Regions from separate parts of the Enterobacter sp. C4G1 genome, predicted to be linked through region 2. Evidence: predicted binding sites of a transcription regulator. Region 2 holds the regulator's gene; each other region holds the start of a gene.
What was found. The regulator Fur, encoded in region 2, represses iron uptake genes when iron is present. The targets are predictions, from matches to a motif close to ATAATAATGAGAACNACTATCAA.

Region 1: a site for Fur is predicted at 2,683-2,705, ahead of sufA (Fe-S cluster assembly scaffold SufA). Genes of this name have one in related genera too.
Region 3: a site for Fur is predicted at 1,566-1,588, ahead of bfd (bacterioferritin-associated ferredoxin). Genes of this name have one in related genera too.

What each region holds. Positions count from the first base shown of each region.
Region 1 is NZ_JBQVVV010000002.1:228,969-233,197, forward strand. Features, by position in the region: gene fdhF (formate dehydrogenase subunit alpha) at 1-561, opposite strand, end outside; gene ACT9TW_RS14915 (hypothetical protein) at 832-1,077, shown strand; gene ACT9TW_RS14920 (hypothetical protein) at 1,369-1,674, shown strand; gene ACT9TW_RS14925 (YbjP/YqhG family protein) at 1,674-2,180, shown strand; gene ACT9TW_RS14930 (hypothetical protein) at 2,238-2,363, shown strand; gene sufA (Fe-S cluster assembly scaffold SufA) at 2,745-3,113, shown strand; gene sufB (Fe-S cluster assembly protein SufB) at 3,122-4,229, shown strand, end outside.
Region 2 is NZ_JBQVVV010000001.1:2,395,697-2,399,925, forward strand. Features, by position in the region: gene chiP (chitoporin ChiP) at 1-1,135, shown strand, start outside; gene chiQ (ChiQ/YbfN family lipoprotein) at 1,183-1,512, shown strand; gene fur (ferric iron uptake transcriptional regulator) at 1,622-2,068, opposite strand; gene ACT9TW_RS11515 (ryhB-regulated fur leader peptide) at 2,061-2,147, opposite strand; gene fldA (flavodoxin FldA) at 2,360-2,890, opposite strand; gene ybfE (LexA regulated protein) at 3,046-3,333, opposite strand; gene ybfF (esterase) at 3,463-4,229, opposite strand, start outside.
Region 3 is NZ_JBQVVV010000001.1:632,585-636,813, reverse strand. Features, by position in the region: gene ACT9TW_RS03130 (glycosyl hydrolase family 18 protein) at 1-1,433, shown strand, start outside; gene bfd (bacterioferritin-associated ferredoxin) at 1,624-1,818, shown strand; gene bfr (bacterioferritin) at 1,891-2,367, shown strand; gene ACT9TW_RS03115 (prepilin peptidase) at 2,370-3,149, opposite strand; gene gspM (type II secretion system protein GspM) at 3,142-3,624, opposite strand; gene gspL (type II secretion system protein GspL) at 3,617-4,229, opposite strand, start outside.

The DNA of each region.
Region 1 (4,229 bases), on a different contig from region 2:
GCGTCTTGCCACAATCGGATGTGAGTCGGCGCAGTTATAGCCAAAGACCAGCAGGCATTTTGAGTTTTCAATCTCGTTGATGGAGTTGCTCATGGCACCATTGCCAAGCGTCTCCTGTAGGCCTGCAACGGAAGGGCCGTGGCAGACACGCGCGCAGCAGTCTACGTTGTTGGTGTTAAGCACCGCCCGGGCAAATTTTTGCATCACGTAGTTCGTCTCATTGCCTGTCCCGCGAGAGGAACCGGTAGTCATGATCGACCGTGGGCCGAACTGTTCTTTAATGCTTTTCAGTTTGTGGGCGGTGTAGCGAATGGCTTCTTCCCAGGTAACGGGGGTGAACGCTTCTCCTTTATGGTAGCGGATCATCGGTTGCGTTAAGCGAGGAGTCAGCAGACGGGTGTCGTTAAGGAAATCCCAGCCGTAAAAGCCTTTCAGACACAGCGTGCCCTGGTTTGTTACGCCATCGGCGGCTTCGGCACGGATAATGCGGTTATTTTCAACGACAAGGTTTAATTTGCAGCCTGCACCACAGTAAGGGCAGACGCTTGCGATTTTTTTCATCAATAACAGACCTGTTAATAAATGAAGAGATGTTTAACTGGTTAACCCAGTCCCGTTAGCGTCATTAGCAGGATCCGTGCCAAATCTGAAAAGGTTGTCATATGGGCATTTATTTCGATGTCGGGTCTGTCGTCGGCAGTGAATTCGTCAAATCTGACGATGATTCGTCAGCTAAATTCCAGGAGCTATTGGGTAAAAATCATTTCGGATATGATGAATAATCTGATGTGCAGAAAGGGTTCTGACCGGATAGGGCGTAAGGAAAACACGATGAAAACCTGGCTGTTCTATATGAATGATATTGCTGTCAATGTTTATGAGAAAAAGACACTCACCGCCGAACGCGCAAAAAGTCTCAAGGCCGAAGGATTTCATAGATTGCCGTTTGATACCGAGGCAAAGGATGAATCAGACGCGGTAGATAGGATGTTGCAGCATTTCCGGGAGAATACCGAGGCGCTGGCGGAGTTCACCAAAGATATGACTATCCCGGCGATTATATTTAGCCTGCTTTGATTACAGGAGACGGAGCGCCCCTCCGTCTATGGCGAAATGAGCGTGAACAATATCAACTGGGCTTTCTTTGGTCATACGCAAAAGTCTCCCCGGATATTCATAAAGATGCATTGCATCAGAGCCCCAGTCATATCGCGATCTAATTATTCAGAACAGCATTTTTAATCCCACAACACTTTAATGGTTAACGTGATAATTCCGCTCTTACTTACTTAAAGGAACTAAGAATGAGTTGGAATAAAGAAGCCGCAGTTTCGTATCTCCGTTCACACGCTCTGGGGCGATCTCATAGTGAATGTGCTAAGTTTACCCGCCTTGGCCATCCTGGCTGGAGGTGTTAAGGTACCGAACACAGATTATGCAAAAGATTATGGGGCGGAATTATTACGTGCTGGATTCAGTGAACTGCCGCCCGGTTCAACTTTAATTTCTGGCGATGTGGCTGTGATACAGCCTTATCCCGGCGGAAATGGCATAGGTCATATGACCATGTATGATGGCACGCAGTGGATTTCAGACTTTGTTCAAAAAAGCATGTATCCGGGGCCTGGGTACAGAAAAATGCAACCACCTTTTAAAATTTACAGGATGCGTTGATGAAAAGGATATTTTTATCATTCGTTATTTTGCTGGTGGGATGCACTTCAGCTGCCAATCAAGATCAGGGCGCAAAAGACGCTACTGAATCATTTTATAAATCCTATCTTTCCGTATTCGGCAGCGATGAAACCAGGCTTTACCCTGCCGACGAACTACGTAAATATGTTTCTGCTGATACTATTGCTCGCATTGATGCCATTCAGGAAATCTCTGAACAGGAGTTAATAGAGTCTGACTATTTTACGTATACCCAGGATTACTCTCGTGAATGGGTAGCTGCGTTACGAGTGGAAAACGCAAGGCCATTTTTAAACGGTGAAGTGGTCCAGGTCATTGAGGGGGCGGGTGACGGGAGAAGCATACACCTTGAAGTTTTTCTTCGTCGTGAAGATGATGCATGGAAAATCTACCGCGTTCGTGACGTAACGAACAATCACGAGCACCCAATTTTCAATACCGGAGCTATTGCCCGGGAAAAGGCCGCAGCGGAAAGTGGGCTTTAAAAAGCGAACAATAACAAGCCTCGGTATCTGCCGAGGCTTGTTTATGGACAGAATAAAATGCCTCACCAACAAACTATCCTGTATTTTCTGTCGCGGCATGCCGGAATGATCGACCTGATGCTGCTTTCCGCTGTGGCTGTGGTCGCGCGAGCCTCCTATACCGGGCCGCCATGGTGGCAGTAACTGGAAGGAACTACGTGGGGGTAAATTGGGGAGCGATAAATTGTCCGATATTGTCCGCATCCCCAAAATCTTAAGTTGCTGATTTTAATGTAATCGACTGATTTAGTAGAAATTAAAAAATCTATCCTATAAATAGGTATTTTCGATACATATTTCTTCATTCCCACCTGTACGTCTATTTAGAATGTTAAATGCATTATTTATCAATGTATTGAACAATTAAATCCATCCCTCCGGCCTGTCGCAACAGGGTCTATGCTTAATAAAAGTAGCCAAAAAGGGCGATTTAGCGGAAAGCCCCTGCTGTCAGGGGGTTGAAGTGATAATCGTTATCACTAACATGATGTTATGCCCTGGTGGCTCAATACATGAGGTGGACCTATGGAATTGCATTCAGAAACCTTCAATCCTGCCGACTTTGCCTGGCGTGGTTTAACGCTAACGTCAGCGGCTGCGGCACATATTCACGAGCTGGTGGCTAAACAAACCGGGATCCTCGGCGTGCGCTTAGGCGTTAAGCAGACCGGTTGTGCAGGCTTCGGCTACGTGCTGGATACCGTCACGGAACCCGCAAAAGACGACCTGGTATTTGAAACCGATGGCGCGAAACTGTACGTCGCGCTACAGGTCATGCCCTTTATCGACGGAACTGAAGTCGACTACGTTCGCGAAGGGTTAAACCAGCTCTTTAAATTTCATAACCCGAAAGCCCAGAACGAATGCGGCTGCGGCGAAAGCTTTGGCGTATAGGCGGTACTATGTCTCGTAATACTGAAGCAACTGATGATGTCAACACCTGGAGCGGCGGGCACCTCAACTATAAAGAGGGGTTCTTCACCCACCTGCAAACAGATGAACTGGCAAAAGGCATCAATGAAGATGTCATCCGCGCGATTTCGGCCAAGCGTAATGAGCCGGAGTGGATGCTTGAGTTCCGTCTGAATGCTTTCCGTGCCTGGCTTGAAATGGAAGAGCCACACTGGCTAAAAGCGCACTATGACAAGCTGAACTATCAGGATTACAGCTACTACTCCGCGCCATCCTGCGGCAGTTGTGATGATACCTGCGCCTCGCAGCCGGGAGCCGTACAGCAAACCGGTGCCGAGAACAGCTTCCTGAGCAAAGAAGTCGAAGAGGCATTTAATCAGCTGGGCGTGCCGGTGCGGGAAGGTAAAGAGGTGGCGGTTGATGCCATTTTTGACTCCGTTTCAGTTGCCACCACCTACCGTGAAAAGCTGGCCGGGCAGGGCATTATCTTCTGCTCGTTTGGCGAAGCCATCCACGAACACCCCGATCTGGTGAAGAAGTACCTGGGGACGGTTGTACCGGGTAACGATAACTTTTTTGCCGCGCTCAACGCTGCGGTAGCGTCCGATGGCACCTTTATTTACGTGCCAAAAGGCGTGCGCTGCCCGATGGAGCTGTCGACCTATTTCCGCATCAACGCCGAAAAAACCGGCCAGTTCGAACGCACGATCCTGATTGCCGATGAGGGAAGCTACGTCAGCTACATCGAAGGCTGTTCTGCTCCGGTTCGTGACAGCTATCAGCTGCACGCGGCAGTGGTGGAAGTCATCATCCACAAAGACGCCGAAGTGAAATACTCCACCGTGCAAAACTGGTTCCCGGGCGATGGTAACACCGGCGGCATCCTGAACTTCGTCACCAAGCGCGCGCTGTGCGAAGGCGAAAACAGCAAAATGTCCTGGACCCAGTCGGAAACCGGCTCTGCGATCACCTGGAAGTACCCAAGCTGCATTCTGCGTGGAGATAACTCCATCGGTGAGTTTTATTCTGTGGCGCTCACCAGCGGACGCCAGCAGGCGGATACCGGCACCAAGATGATCCACATTGGTAAAAACACCA
Region 2 (4,229 bases):
GGATATTGCGGCATTCACTGCAATAGAAATGGCGGAAAATGGCGACAGTGGTCACCCGAACGAAATTGCATTCTCTTCCAGCAACAAAGCGTATAAAGAAGACTGGTCAGGAGATAAGAGCGGAGTCAGCCTGTATAAGGCCGCTGCGAAATTTAAATATGGCCCGGTATGGGCACGTGCGGGTTATATCCAGCCAACCGGACAAACGCTGTTAGCGCCACACTGGAGCTTTATGCCAGGTACTTATCAGGGTGCAGAAGCTGGCGCGAATTTTGACTACGGCGATGCGGGCGCACTGAGCTTCTCGTATATGTGGACCAACGAGTATAAAGCGCCGTGGCATATTGAGATGGATAAGTTTTACCAGAACGATAAAAAAACCAAAGTTGATTATCTTCACTCGCTGGGTGCGAAGTACGATTTCAAAAACGACCTGGTTCTTGAAGCCGCATTTGGTCAGGCTGAAGGCTATATCGACCAGTATTTTGCCAAAGCAAGCTACAAGTTTGATATTGCGGGCAGCCCGTTGAGCACCAGCTATCAGTTCTACGGTACGCGCGACAAAGCCAGCAGCGGTACGGTAAACGATATATACGACGGCACGGCGTGGTTGCAGGCTTTAACCTTCGGCTACAAAGTGGGCCAGGTCGATTTACGTCTTGAAGGGACATGGGTGAAGGCTGAAGGCCAGCAGGGTTACTTCCTGCAACGTATGACCCCAACCTATGCGTCCTCTAATGGTCGTCTGGATATCTGGTGGGATAACCGTTCAGACTTCAACGCCGATGGCGAAAAAGCCGTCTTCTTCGGTGCCATGTATGACCTGAAAAACTGGAATCTGCCGGGCTGGGCGGTGGGGGCTTCCTACGCTTACGCATGGGATGCAAAACCTGGCGATATGGCCACACCAGACGCGTACTACGACCCGAACTATCGTCTGAAAGAGTCCTCTTACAGCCTGGATGCGATTTACACCCTTCAGGATGGTCGCGCGAAAGGCACGATGTTCAAACTGCACTTCACTCAATACGACAACCACTCCGATATCCCAAGTTACGCGGGCGGTTACGGCAACATCTTCCAGGATGAACGTGACGTGAAATTCATGGTGATTGCCCCGTTCACAATCTTCTGATGAACAGACCGGCGGGTTAAGTTCCGCCGGAATGGAGACTGAAAATGATGAAAAAAATCATAATCGTCGCGATGCTGGCATCGGGGCTGGTGGCTTGTGCGCAGACTCAGGCACCAAAAGAGGACTCACGTCTGAAAGAGGCTTACAGCGCCTGTATTAATACAGCTGAAGGCTCGCCAGAGAAAATCGAAGCCTGCCAGAGCGTGCTTAATGTGCTGAAGAAAGAGAAGGCGCATGAGCAGTTCGCAACTCAGGAAAACGTCCGCGTGATGGATTACCAGGCCTGTATCCAGGCGCGTAAAACCGGAAACGATCAGGAAGTGGCGAAGCGTTGCGATCAGATCTGGAAAGAGATCCGTAGTAATAACAGTAATTAACTCGCTGTTATCATGCCCGGTGGCGCTACGCTTACCGGGCTTTTTTTATGCCAAATAACTGGCAAAAAAAAGCCAACCTTTCGGCTGGCTCAGAGTATGAAAAGAGTACTTACTTCGCGTCGTGCGCGTGATCATTTTCGCGGCAATCGCCTTCCGCACAGTGGCCGTACAGGTACAGGCTGTGGTTGGTCAGACGGATGCCATGACGGGCCGCGATTTCACGCTGGCGCGCTTCGATAGAGTCATCACTAAATTCAATGACCTTGCCACAGTCGAGGCAGATCAGGTGATCGTGATGGTGTTGCTGAGTCAGTTCGAAAACAGATTTACCGCCTTCGAAGTTATGACGGGTAACAATGCCCGCGTCATCAAACTGGTTCAGCACGCGATAAACGGTCGCCAGCCCAATTTCTTCACCCATGTCGATAAGACGCTTATAAAGGTCTTCCGCACTGACATGGTGATTGTCTGGTCCCTGAAGCACTTCAAGGATTTTTAACCGAGGAAGCGTAACTTTCAGGCCAGCCTTCTTTAATGCGGTGTTGTTGTCAGTCATGCGGAATCTGTCCTGTTGCTAAACGATTCACTTCTAAGGAAGAAGTGACAGAGAATGCACTTGGGATAATGCGTATCATTATAGAACTGCCATGTCTAAATGAAAACTGCAAGTCTCAAGCAAAGTATGCTTATAAAAACGTGGTATCACCAACAAACTTGTTCGATGGCACCCACGTATTACCAGGGGGATATTGTACAGGTCTGAACGAAAAAGTTAAAAGTTTGTAGCAATTAATTTAATCGGTTTGACCCGGTCAAGCGGGCGCAACCGAAGTTGCGCCGCTCATTATCAGGCGTTAAGGATGTCGTCCAGGTTCAGTTCTTCGCGGACCTGTTTAACCCATTTTTCAACGCGTTCTGCAGTCAGTTCTGGCTGGCGGTCTTCATCGATGGCCAGACCCACAAAGTGATCGTCGTCGGCCAGGCCTTTAGAGGCTTCGAAGTGGTAACCCGCTGTCGGCCAGTGACCCACGATAGCTGCGCCGCGTGGTTCAATGATGTCGCGGATGGTGCCCAGCGCGTCACAGAAATATTCTGCGTAATCTTCCTGATCGCCACAACCGAACAGCGCAACCAGCTTACCGTTGAAATCAACCTCTTCCAGAGTCGGGAAGAAATCGTCCCAGTCGCACTGCGCTTCGCCGTAGTACCAGGTTGGAATACCCAGCAGCAGGATGTCATAGCCTTCGAGATCTTCTTTGCTGCTCTTGGCAATGTCATGCACATCGGCAACATCTTTACCGAGCTGTTTTTGAATGTTTTTTGCGATATTTTCGGTATTGCCGGTATCACTGCCGAAGAAAATGCCGATGATTGCCATGAGTAAAATAACCTCTTGAAACTTAATGGTATGGTGGCGCAATTTGTCCACGGATAAGGGCAATAATAGCAGAACAGACAACCCTGCGGAAACAGCTATCGCGCAGGACTGCACTCTGTGCTACATGAAAAGGGTGAGAAAGGGAGTTTTCTGACTTATGCCTTGCTGTGCAATTTTTCGAGTTGCGCGATCAACATCTCTTCAATCAGCTCGCTGCGGCTGATGTCGCGGGCGCTGGCAAGCTCGTTGAGTGCATCAACGGCATCGGCGTTGAGTTTCAGTTCGACACGCTTAAGCCCACGATTTTTATCGCGTTTAAGCTGGTTGCGTTTATTAATACGCAGCTGTTCATCGCGCGAAAGCGGATTTGTCTTGGGTCGTCCCGGGCGACGCTCATTCGCGAACAGATCTATTGTCGTACGGTCCGTTTGTTCTTTGGCCATGATTTTGAGACTTCGGGGGAAAACAAGCCGCCCTGCTATTGCCCGGGCGATAAGCGCGCCATCATACATCACCCACATCGGCACGCCAACGACTGGAAGCCCGCAGGCTTCCAGTCGCTGTCTTTTTAATCAATTCGTAGTATCAGAGAGATAGCGGCGGATCGCGCGAAGCACGGCTTCTGGTTTTTCAGCATGAACCCAGTGTCCGGCTCCGGCGATAACATGCGCGCGGGCTTCGGGGAACTGTCTGATCAATTCATCGCGACAGGCTTCGGTGACATACGGCGAATTGCCGCCGCGCACAAAGAGGGTAGGGTGTTGCCAGGCCGCAACCGGCTCCCAGCCGACAATTTCTGAGTATTGATCCCACAGCACCGGCACGTTGAAGCGCCACTGGCCGTCGACAAACGATTTCAGCAGAAACTGCACCACACCTTCTTCATTAAGATGGTCGCGCATGATGGCTGCGGCCTGCTGGCGGGTGGAAACACCGGCGTCTGTCACTGCATTAATAGCGGCAAAGATCTCATCGTGGCGACGCACGTCATAATCCACGGGCGCTACGTCTATTACGACCAGGCCGTTAATGTGCTCCGGCGCAAGTGCGGTCAGGGCCATAACGGCTTTGCCTCCCATTGAATGCCCAATCAGCGTCACCTTTTCGAGGTTGTTCGCCTTAAGCGTATCCAGAAGATCCTGCGCCATTGCGGCGTAAGTCATCTCTGGCGAGCGCCCTGAAAGACCATGGTTACGCATATCTACCTGCAAAATATCGTGATCGCTAACCAGATCCCGCGCCAGCACACCCAGGTTATCCAGGCTGCCAAAAAGACCGTGAACCAGTACGATGGGAGAATTATTGTTCGGCGATTGTGCAGATTGCGCTCGGGTATTCA
Region 3 (4,229 bases), 1.8 Mb from region 2:
ACAGCAAAATCAAAGCACTGCGTGATGCTGGCGGCGACGTGATGGTGTCCATTGGTGGGGCGAATAACTCTCCGCTGGCGGCATCCTGTAAGAATGTCAACGATCTGAAGCAGCACTACTACGATATTGTGGAAAACCTGAATCTGAACGTACTGGACTTCGATATCGAAGGCACCTGGGTTGCGGATCATGAATCCATCAACCGTCGTAACGAAGCGGTGAAAGCCGTTCAGGATACCTGGAAGTCAGAAGGCCGTAGTGTGGGCATCTGGTATACGCTGCCAATTCTGCCAACCGGTCTGACCGCAGAAGGTATTTACGTACTGGAAGATGCGAAAGCTAAAGGTGTCGAGCTGGCGGGCGTGAACGTGATGGCAATGGACTACGGCAACAGTATCTGTCAGTCCGATGGTACTGAAGGCCAGAACATTCACGGCAAGTGCGCGACATCTGCCATCGAGAACCTGTTCAGCCAGCTGAAGCAGATCTTCACCGATAAGACCGATGCTGAAATCAACGCGATGATGGGCACCACCCCGATGATCGGTTACAACGATGTTCAGGGTGAAGTGTTCTATCTGTCAGATGCGAATCTGGTGATGAAGGATGCCACCGATCGTGGTCTGGGTATGATTGGTGCATGGTCTATGATGCGTGACCAGCCGGGTGTCGCCGGGCAGGTATCGCCAGAGCACAGCGGTTTAACCGCACAGCAGGCGCCGCAGTATGCGTTTAGTGAAGTATTTGCACCGTTTACAAAAGGCGATACTGGCGGCGATTTAGTTGGGGATGTGAAAGCCGTTTACTTAGATGTCCAGGACGGTCATCAATATGTGAACGTGAACTTTGATAGTAGCAAGTTAAGTGGTTCTAATAACTACCGCGTAGAAATTGACGGGAATTATAATTTCTCCACAGAGGGTCGTCAGAACTATTATAGCTTCCGCTGGGATTATGGCGAACAGTCAGCTTTACGCACCTACCCAGTGGACAATATCGTCCATGTTGGATCTGTTATTACGGTTAAACGGACAAACCCAAACCCTGAAGTATTGGCCACGCTGACCGTTACCGATGACATGTTGAAGGGTAGCAATCCGCTAGTAAGTAGTACCGATGTAACGTCTCTGGCGGTGAAAAAAGAAAATGGTAAGCCAATTACGTATGTCGGCTTTTTGGCAGATAAAGTTGCTGTAGGAACGAATAGCGCTTATGTCATTAAGGCGCAAGGTGGAGAAGTTAACGGCCGCTATCTGTTTAGCTGTGACAACGGATTATGCCACTATGCGTCATCATCGACGAAAGATGGAGTTACTACCGCAAGGCGCGAGGGGCCAACTCTTTCAGTGGGCGAAACGGTGATTGTACAGCGTATCACACCAAATCCTGCCACAATTGCGAAAATGCTTGTAACGGAAGATATGCTCAAGTAATACCAGAGCTAAGTTACTAATCTAAATAAGACCACCTACTATACTTGGATAGAGTAGGTGGTTTTTTTTAGATATAAAATAAAAAGTTATGCTTACACTACGTGCTTGAGCTTCGTCTTATTTATAGATTGAATTGTAATGATAACCATAATCATTTAATATCTAAGGTGTAAAGTATTCAGGAGCACTTATGTACATTTGTTTATGTAACGGTATCAGCGATAAAAAGATACGTCAGGCCGTACGCCAGTTTCATCCGCAGTCTTTTCAGCAATTGCGCAAGTTTATTCCCGTTGGAAATCAATGTGGTAAATGCACGCGTGCGGCACGAGAAGTTATGCAGGACGAGTTAATGCAAATGCCGGAATTTAAAGAAATCGCCTGAGTCACACTCTTTTTTTTGACATCCCTGTAGCCCGATCTACGCTTCAATGAGTGGAAGCGGAGGGACTATATAATGAAAGGTGATGTTAAGATCATAAATTATCTCAATAAATTATTGGGAAATGAGCTTGTCGCAATCAACCAGTATTTTCTCCATGCGAGAATGTTCAAAAACTGGGGCCTGAAACGCCTTAATGACGTTGAATATCATGAATCTATCGACGAGATGAAGCACGCTGATAAGTATATTGAGCGTATTCTCTTTCTCGAAGGTATCCCTAATCTTCAGGATCTTGGCAAACTTCGCATCGGCGAAGATGTTGAGGAAATGCTGCGTTCCGATCTGGCGCTTGAGTTAGAAGGGGCGAAAAACCTGCGTGAAGCTATCGCCTATGCCGACAGCGTCTTTGATTATGTTAGTCGTGACATGATGATTGAGATCCTGACAGATGAAGAGGGCCATATCGACTGGCTAGAGACCGAGCTGGATCTCATCGATAAACTCGGTATCCAGAACTATCTTCAGGCGCAGATCCGCGAAGAAGGATAGCCTTACAAAGTATGCCAGCAGAAGTAACCCCAGCCACATAATGCCAGCGCCGGACCGAAAGGTAGGGCGCCGGTGTAGCGCCCTTTCCGACGCCACAACAGTAGTCCATAGACAATCCCGACTAAGGATGCGGTGTAAAGTATTACCGGAAGACTTTGCCACCCGGTCCAGGCACCGGTTGCCGCAAGCAGTTTAAAATCCCCAAATCCCATCCCTTCTTTATGCCATATAAGCCAGATTATCCAGTAAATCATCCACAACAGAAGATATCCGGCTACGGCTCCCAGGATGGCATCTTCGCAAGATACGATCCCCGACAAGACATTAAATAACAGCCCGAGCCAAAGCAAGGGCAGGGTCAGTAGGTCAGGCAGTAATAAATGCCGGAAATCAATGACACTAAGGGCCAGAGCGAACCAGAAATAGAGAAAGAGCCCCAGCGCCAACACCAGTGCGTCAGGGTGAAGGATGTAGCAAAGCACCGCCATGATTGCACTACTGATTTCGAGAACAGGATATCGCCACGAAACGTGCAGGCCGCAATAGCGACACTTCCCTTTCAGGCGCAACCAGCTAAACACAGGGATATTGTCATACCAGGCCAGCGGGGTTTTGCAGTGACAGCAGTGTGACGGCGGTAGCCATAAATTACAGCGGAAGGACGTATCATCAGGCTGATATTGCTGTAAAACCATTAATGGGAGCCGCCAGGTGACCATTCCCATCGTACTTCCCGCCGCCAGACCGATGATGAGAAACAGTACGACTAATTCGTTATCCATTCTTTTTCACCCCAATAGTCAGGCGTGTCAGTGTGATAATCCCGGAGGATTGTTTGCTGGCATGAAACTCCACGGCTACAACGCGCAGCCCGTGTTTTAATTGCGCCTCTTCCAGCCACTGCATAAAGCGTTCTATGCTGACGTTGCTGGCGGTGATCTCCAGTTCACTGGCATTGACCTGCTGGATCGTTGCGAATACGCCGGCTTTTTTCAGGCTGCCCCTGATGAGCTCATCCGGTTTTCCCGACAGTTTTTTGTCGGGCAGGAGGCCCGCAGCACTAACCTGTTCGCTGAGCCACACCGTCTCTCTTTGTAATCTTTCACACCGGGTCTGAAGTGTCGCAATGGCCTGCCCGAGTGGATGGTAAAGACCAAACCAGAAAAAAAGGCTCAGGGTACATGCGCACAAGACGATGATGAATCGTTGCTCATGAAGGCTTTTTTGCCGGAATTTGTCCCGCGTGTGTTTAATCATTGCTGAGTGTCCACAGTCCCTGTTCGTGTTTGCCGATCTTCAATGAAAAGCCTGCTATGCCCTGTTTTATAAACTGCTGTACCTGGCTCTCATCGCTGGCATAGAGATACAGCTGTAATGATTTTTTCTGTGAGTTATAGCTCACCCCTTCCAGCGCCAGGCCTGGGAAAGAGGCAAGACCCGACTGTATTTGTAGCAGGAGAGCGAAAGGCGCCGGAGAGTGTTGTTGCAATTGCTTTGGCAGCCAGACGCGCACGTTACTGCTGTGTCGGTTTTCCGGAATATAGCGTTGCCATTGCTGTGCCAGAGTATTCCTGAGTTGTTTTTCCAGTCCAAGAAGTTGCCAGTAGCAGGCCCCCTGGATAAGTAGCGCGATACCTGCGGCCAGGGCAATACTGCAAAGTGAGACGGACTTTAGCCGCCCAGTCCACGGGGAAAGCTGTGCGGGAGGACAAATGCCATCGTGCAACAGATTGGGCAACTCTGTATCCGCAAAATGCGCCATGATGTGGCATTCTGATTTTACCAATGTGCCCTGGTGTGGTCCCGGCAGCGCGCCATAATGGGTTAACTGCTGGGGAGGGAAGTGCGTCAGTAGGTGGAGA